2 regions of the Hypericibacter sp. genome follow, and region 1 is predicted to be linked to the other one. Evidence: riboswitches for the same ligand, from Rfam matches in the RefSeq annotation. Region 1 holds a riboswitch; the other holds the start of a gene.

Region 1 (3,730 bases):
CGTCTATATGACCCAGGCGCCCGACCAGAGCGTCTGAGCGCCCGCGCACGCCCTTGACGGCACCCGGCCGGTGCTGGAGAAGTGCCGGCCATGAGCGCACCGCCGGACAAGAGTTTCCCGGTCACCTGGGAAGAGCTGCATCGCAACGCCAAGGCGCTGGCCTGGCGGCTGTCGGAAATGGGTCCCTTCACCGGGATCGCGGCCGTGACGCGCGGCGGACTGGTGCCGGCCGCGATCGTGGCGCGCGAGCTCGATATCCGGCTGATCGATACGGTCTGCATCATCAGCTATGACGAATTCAGCCAGGGCCAGCTCAAGGTGCTCAAGGGCGTCCCCGGCGACGGCCAGAACTGGCTGATCGTGGACGATCTGGTCGATACCGGCCGTACCGCCCGGGCGGTCCGCGAGATGCTGCCCAAGGCCCATTTCGCGACCATCTACGCCAAGCCCGCCGGTAAGCCGCTGGTCGACACCTATGTGACCGAGGTCAGCCAGGACACCTGGATCCTGTTCCCCTGGGACATCGAGCCGCAATTCATCCAGCCGATCGCCAAGCGCCGGAACGGGTGAGCGGCCAAGGGCTCGTTCCGCTGGCGACCGGCCGATCCGGTGTTGCGCTTCGTTTGAAAACTTGGGCGGGCCCGCCCGATTGAAAATTGGCGCGAATCACTCAAGCCGCGCCGGCGCCCGCGCACCCACCCTGCATCCCCCTTGCCCCGTCGCATCCGCATGCAAAACGGTCGCTGGTGTGCCGCTTGATCTCCGTCCCCTCCCTTCGCTTGACACCCGGTGATTCAGGGTGGCACCGTCCGATTCTCGATGGTTCCCCGACGGATGAATTCCAGGGGATCAAAAGGGAACACGGTGTGGACGACCCAATCGGGGCCAAAACCGTGGCTGCCCCCGCAACTGTAAGCGGCGAGCCTGTTGCCTTCACGACCACTGGGAAACCGGGAAGGTCCGGCGTCAGGCAGCGACCCGCGAGCCAGGAGACCTGCCATCGAGGGATTGGATTTCAACATCGGGGCGGGGTGCCCTGGAGGAAGCCATGACCATCATCCCGACGATTCTTTGGTGCAGATCCGCCCAGGCGACGCCGCTCCCGGTTCGATCCGGAGGCGAATCCCGTGGTCGCTGACGCCCGTTCCGCCCCTTCCGGCCCGACCGCCGGCAGCGCCGAGATTCCCGCAGCCGCTCTGTTCGATCTGCTGCTGGTGCTCGACACCCATCGCCAGGACGAGGACCGCCTCAACCTGCTGGATTGGGTGATGTCGCTGCCCGACGATCTCGACCCGGCCCGGGCGGCCCGCGCCGTCCTCGACTATCAGAGCGGATCTCCGGGGCCGACCTTGTCGGCGCCGCTGCATCAACTCCTCGATGTCGTCAGCCAGTTCTCCTTGAGCCGCCTCGCGCAGTTTGCCGGCGAGCGGCGCCGTTCCCGTTTCCATCATCATCCAGCTTTTGGGGAGTCCCTTACGTGAACACGACCCGTACCCACGCCGACGGCCGTACAGATGTTTCCGTCGCCAGCCGCGCCATGGCCGTCGCCTTCGCCGCCTTCCTCGGCGCCTTCCTGATTTTCGGCGTCGGCTTCTCGCATGTCAGCGCGTTCCACAATGCCGCCCATGACGTGCGGCACTCGAACGCGTTCCCCTGCCACTGATCCAGGCAGCCCCAAAAAGGGGCACATCCATGGAACTCCTTCGCAAACTGATCTTCGCCGCCGCCGCGGCGGGACTGATCGCCGGCGCGTTCGTGACCGTCGTGCATCAGGTCTCGACCGTGCCGGTGATCCTGAAGGCCGAAGTCTATGAGAAGGCGGCCGACGCCGCCGAAGCCACGGCCAGCACGACCACGACACCCACCACACCCACCGACGGCAGCTCGACCGCGGCCAGCGCGGCCGACAGCAGCATGGCGAACATGCCCGGCATGGAACATGAGGCGGGCGAATGGGAGCCGGCAGACGGCTTCCAGCGCAATGCCTTCACCGTGCTGGCGGATCTCCTGACCGGCGTCGGCTTCGCGCTGCTGCTGGTCTCGGCCTTCGCGCTGCGGGGCGGCGCGATGAACTGGCAGACCGGGCTCTATTGGGGTCTCGCCGGCTTCGTCGCCTTCACCCTGGCGCCGGGCCTGGGCTTGCCGCCGGAAGTGCCGGGAACGCAGGCAGCGCCCTTGCTGGCCCGTCAGGTCTGGTGGGTCTTCACGGTGGCCGCAGCTTGCGGCGGATTGGCCTGCCTCTTCTTCGGGCGCAAGCCGCTCTGGTGTCTGGCGGGCCTGGCCCTCCTGGTGGTGCCGCATATCGTCGGCGCGCCGCAGCTCGACCACGCCGAAAGCGCCGCGCCGGAATCGATCGCCCATCAGTTCATCGTGGCGGTGGTCATCACCAGCCTCGTGTTCTGGGCCGCGCTCGGCACGCTCTCGGGCTATTTCTACCAGCGCTTCGTCAAGCCGGCCTGATCCTCAGGGACGGTTCCGGCGACGGAATCGAAAGCCTCCCGCGGGTGAACAGCCCCGGGAGGTTTTCATTTTTCGGGCCTCGTCAGTTCTCGGGAAGCGACAGCGGCCAGTTGTCGATGAGGCGCGTGCGGCCGATCCAGACGGCGACGAAGAGCCGGGCGGCGCCTTGCGGCGAGGCCGACGGCGTCAAAGTCGCCTCGTCCGCCAGATCGAGATAATCGAGCCGGTCGAATCCGGCGGCCGGCAGCTCGCCACGCGCCTGGATCAGCGTCGCCTCGATCTCGGCGCCGCCTTCGAGCCGCGCCGCCAGCGTCTGCATCAGCCGCGGCAGCTTGGCCGCGATCTGCCGCTCGGCCGGCGTCAGGTAGCGATTGCGCGAGGAAAGCGCCAGGCCATCGGCCTCGCGCACCGTCGGCACGCCGACGATCTGGGTCGGAATGTCGAGATCGCGCGCGAGGCGCCGGATCACCTGGAGCTGCTGGAAATCCTTCTCGCCGAAATAGGCGCGGGTCGGTCCTGCCATCAGCAGCAGCTTCGAGACCACGGTGGCGACGCCGGCGAAATGGGACGGGCGGAAAGGCCCGTCGAGATGGCGCGTCAGTCCCTTGACCTCGACCGTTGTCGAGAAGCCTTGCGGATAGACGGTCTCGACCGAGGGCGCGAACAGGAGATCGCACCCGGCCGTCGCCAAGAGCGCGCGATCCTTGGCCTCGTCGCGCGGATAGGCATCGAAATCCTCGGCCGGCGCGAATTGCGTGGGATTGACGAAGAGCGTCGCCACCGCACGGCTGCATTCGGCCTTCGCCTGACGCACCAGCGTCAGATGGCCGTCATGCAGGGCCCCCATCGTCGGCACCAGCCCGATCGTCTCGCCATGCCCGCGCCATTCGGCGATCTGCGCGCGCAACTCCGCGACCGTCCGCAGGACCGGCGTTTCCGCGATTGCCGAACGTTGAGCCTGGGCCGCCATGACCATGCCCTCGGAAGATCCGTCAGTTCTCGGTGCCGAAGAGATGTTCTTTGGCCGGGAAGCGCCGCGCCCGGACATCGGCGGCATAGGCGATCGCGGCCGCCGCCACCTGATCGCCGACCTCGGCATAGCGTTTCACGAATTTCGGCGTGAAACTATCGAACATGCCGATCAGGTCGTCGATCACCAGCACCTGCCCGTCGCAGGCAGGCGAGCCGCCGATGCCGATGGTCGGGATCGCAATGCGCTGGGTGATCGCGCGGGCCAGCGGCTCGACCACGCCCTCGACCACCAGCGAGA
Region 2 (3,730 bases), on a different contig from region 1:
GCGAAGGCGGTCGCGTTGAGGATCACGTCGGGCTTGACCTCGGCCGAGAGCTTCTCGATCAGGCCCGACGCCAGCGGATCCTTGAGGCTCGCCACATGCACCGGCAGCGCATCGAGCCCAGCGCGACCCAGCGCCTCGATCAGCCCATTGATCGCGTCAAGCTGACCCGCCTGCAGCAACGCGCGATAGAACACGACAAACGCCACCGGCCGTCCGCCTTGCCAGCACGCCCGCAGATCATCCAAGCCGGGCTCGGTGAGGCCCGGCCCGTAGAGCCCGGCCTTCAGCAGCGGCTTGGGCTCGCGCCAGGGCCGGCCATGGCCGATCAGGCCCGCCGCATAATCCAGCATCTGGCCGGCATTCTCGATGCCGCCCTCGACCAGATAGCGCCAGAGCCGGTCCAAGGCCTCGGCCGGCAAGGTCGAGCGGCGCGCCAGCTCGGGATCGGGTTTGTCATCGCCCGGCAGGAAGGCGACCGCGATGCCGCGCTCGCGCGCCAGCGCCGACAATTGCTCCACACCATAGGGCCAATAGCGCTCGCCGCCCAGCAGGCGAACGATCACCAGGCGCGCCTGGGCGAGCGTCTTCTCGAGATAGAGATCGACCGACATGTTGTGGCCGAGGAACAGCAGATTGGCGAGCCGCAGGCTGGGCGCCCCCGCGCCTTGCAGACGGTGCGCCTCGGCGAGACAGGCCAGCTCGGTGTCGGCCGCCGACAAAAGGACGATCTCGCCCGGCGTCTGCAGCAGATCGACCGCCGACATGCCGTCGGCGATCGTCCCGGGACGTGCGGCGAGAAGATGCATGAGCTGTCGCGAACCCCGACCGGCTGCCGGATCAGGCGGCGCCGAGCGCGGCCGCGATCGCGGCGCGGTCGAGCCCCTTGAGCCCGATCACCACCAGCCGGCTGTCGCGCGCCTCGTCCGCCGCCCAGGGCCGATCGTAATAATGCTGCAGCCGCGCACCCACGCCTTGCAGCAAGAGACGCATCTCCTTGCCGCCGACGGCGAGGAACCCCTTCACCCGCAGGATGTCGTGGCGTTCGATCAGGGGCTTGAGGCGTGCGAGCAATTCCTCGGGCGTGCGCAGCATCGGCAAGGTCAAGGAGAAGCTCTCGAAATCGTCATGGTCGTGATCCTCGCCCTCGAGCTCGTGATGCGAGGGCCGCGACGCCAGATCGTCTTCGGCCGCGGCCTCGATGCCCAGCAGCGTCTTGGCATCGATCCGCCCGAAGCTTGCCGGCAGGATCTTCACCGCGCGGCCCAGCTCGGCATTGATCGCTGCCTCGGCCTTCGCCCGCATCGGCCCATCCATGAGGTCGATCTTGTTCAGCACCACCAGATCGGCGCAGGCGATCTGGTCCTCGAACACCTCGGCCAGCGGGCTTTCATGATCGAGCGCCGCGTCGGCGGCGCGCTGGCGATCGACCGCGGCCGGATTTTCGGCAAAGCGTCCCGCGGCCACGGCCGGCCCGTCCACCACCGCGATCACGCCGTCGACCGTGACGCGCGCGCGCACTTCCGGCCAGGCGAAGGCCTTCACCAGCGGCTTGGGCAGCGCCAGGCCCGAGGTTTCGATCACGATATGCTCGGGCGGATTCGGACGGTCGAGCAGCGCCTCGATGGTGGGCAGGAAATCGTCGGCGACCGTGCAGCAGATGCAGCCATTGGCCAACTCGACGATGTTCTCCTCGGGGCAGCCTTCGATGGCGCAGGCCTTGAGGATGCTGCCATCGACGCCGAGCTCGCCGAACTCGTTGATGACCAGCGCCAGCCGGCGCCCGTTCGCCGACTTGATCAGGTTCTGGATCAGCGTGGTCTTCCCCGCCCCCAGAAATCCGGTGACGATGGTGGCGGGAATGCGCGCCCGACTTAGCGAAACGAGCGGCGGCTTGACGATCATTTCGGCAATTCTCCTTTGAGGGCTAGCGGCAGACCGGCGGCGATGAAGATCACGCGGTCGGCGACAGCGGCGACATGTTGATGGAGGCGACCCGCATGGTCGCGGAAGGCACGGGCAAGCGAGCTCTCCGGCACGATGCCGAGCCCCACCTCGTTCGATACCAGCACGACCGGGCCGCCGGGCCGCTGGATCGCGGCGCAAAGCGCTTCGGTCGCGCCATCGATGTCGTGCTCCTGCTCCATGAGATTGCTGAGCCAGAGCGTCAGGCAATCGACCAGCAAGACGCCGCTTTCGGCGCGGATCGCTGCCGGCAGATCGAGGGGTGCCTCGCGCGTGACCCAGCCGGGCCCACGCTGCTCGCGATGGAGGCGGATGCGCTCGACCATTTCGGCATCGCCCGCTTCGGCGGTCGCGATATAGGTCCGCGGATTCGCGTTGGCGAGCAGCGCCTCGGCATAACGGCTCTTGCCCGAACGCGCACCACCCAGCAGAAGAACGCTGCCGGTGAGACTCAGGCCGGACGATGACGATTGAAGCCCTGCAGAAACGCGCATCAGGCCTCCCCTCCCTCCGAGGATCGGTGTTCTGGATCGGCCAAACAGGTTTCCTGGCTCGCGGGTTGTCGGCCGACGGCGCCTTCCCAGCTCCCGACATCGGGAACCAGTGGCTTTACATGCCGTCGGGCCTCGCCGCTCACAGTTGCGGGGGCAGCGCCGGAATCGACCGGCTTCCCTGGCTTGGACCGGGGCCGAACCTACAGGAACCCTCCCCCCAAGGCCAGCGCCGAACCCCCTTGGCCGGCGCGCCGGCGCAGGGTTTGGCCGGCCATGCCGTGAACCTTGGGTGGCTTCCCCTGGAACCACCTGAAAGGCCCTCTGCCGACGGGCTTTTCTGGGTTTGTTCCGAAGCGCGAGCAGACCTGGAATGGAACGGCAGGGCCCTCGCGGTCGGGCATCAGTCCGGCGACTGAATGGCTGCCCCGCCCGATCGTGACTTGGCCCTGCCCAGGCGGGACCGCCGGTCATTCCCCCCGCGGTCCCGCCGCCCCTCCTCAAACCAGGGGCACTAAGAATCACGTCGAAGTCATCCTCCTGCGGTTTCGGCATTGGGATGAAATCGCCTCGCCCGACATGACCTTGCGGTAATCAGGGCTGCAGACACATCGCCTCACTTGCGATGTCGGTAAGGCTCGCCACCTCTCGCGGCGGGGGCCCATCGCCGCCGGAACTCCGGTGCCAACTACAGAGGTCAATCGTGATTCGCTCATTCACTCTGCTTCCCGCCCTGGTCATTCTCTTCGGTCTCGGCGGCGCGAGCCTCGCCATGGCTGCCAATGCCAGCAGCGACAAGCCCAACAAGTCGCAGGCTGCGCAGACCGACGTGCACGAAGCCAAGACCACCACGAAGGCCGTGACTTCCGATCCCAACTCCAGCATCTGCACCAACACCGCGACGACGGAAAATTGCACCGCTCAGGGCAATTGATCTCGATCTGAAGCACGGAACAGCGGGACCGGCAGGAAACAGCTCTGCCGGTCCCGTTTCGCGTGAGGTCGGATTCCTTCTCCCAACGTGACCTCGCCGTGAAATGGAAGACACAAAGGCCGAAACGCCTTGAGCCTTCGGCACGGCTCGCCATCTCTCGAAAGGGGTCGCCAATCCACCGGAAATCCGGTGCTGAGAAATGAGGTCCATCATGACTCGCTCATCGACTCTGCTCCCCGCTCTCGTCGTTCTCTTCGGCCTCGCAGGCGCAAGCCTCGCCATGGCGGACGATGCGAGCTCCACCAAGACGACGGCATCGCCGTCCGTGAACAAGACCACGGAC

Evidence for each region. Region 1 has a riboswitch for cobalamin ahead of ACREE8_RS18370 (hypothetical protein). Riboswitches for the same ligand answer to the same signal wherever they lie in the genome.
Region 2: linked by a shared signal. The riboswitch ahead of cobU (bifunctional adenosylcobinamide kinase/adenosylcobinamide-phosphate guanylyltransferase) and the one ahead of ACREE8_RS18370 (hypothetical protein) in region 1 are both predicted to bind cobalamin.

The regions. Positions count from the first base shown of each region.
Region 1 covers NZ_JBOHKS010000234.1:3,372-7,101, reverse strand. The annotation lists gene ACREE8_RS18380 (DUF4864 domain-containing protein) at 1-37, shown strand, start outside; gene gpt (xanthine phosphoribosyltransferase) at 91-570, shown strand; cobalamin riboswitch at 804-1,016, shown strand; gene ACREE8_RS18370 (hypothetical protein) at 1,128-1,481, shown strand; gene ACREE8_RS18365 (CbtB domain-containing protein) at 1,478-1,663, shown strand; gene ACREE8_RS18360 (CbtA family protein) at 1,693-2,460, shown strand; gene panC (pantoate--beta-alanine ligase) at 2,543-3,436, opposite strand; gene panB (3-methyl-2-oxobutanoate hydroxymethyltransferase) at 3,453-3,730, opposite strand, start outside.
Region 2 covers NZ_JBOHKS010000019.1:27,901-31,630, reverse strand. The annotation lists gene cobN (cobaltochelatase subunit CobN) at 1-806, opposite strand, end outside; gene cobW (cobalamin biosynthesis protein CobW) at 838-1,902, opposite strand; gene cobU (bifunctional adenosylcobinamide kinase/adenosylcobinamide-phosphate guanylyltransferase) at 1,899-2,456, opposite strand; cobalamin riboswitch at 2,483-2,665, opposite strand; gene ACREE8_RS01300 (hypothetical protein) at 3,157-3,387, shown strand; gene ACREE8_RS01295 (hypothetical protein) at 3,599-3,730, shown strand, end outside.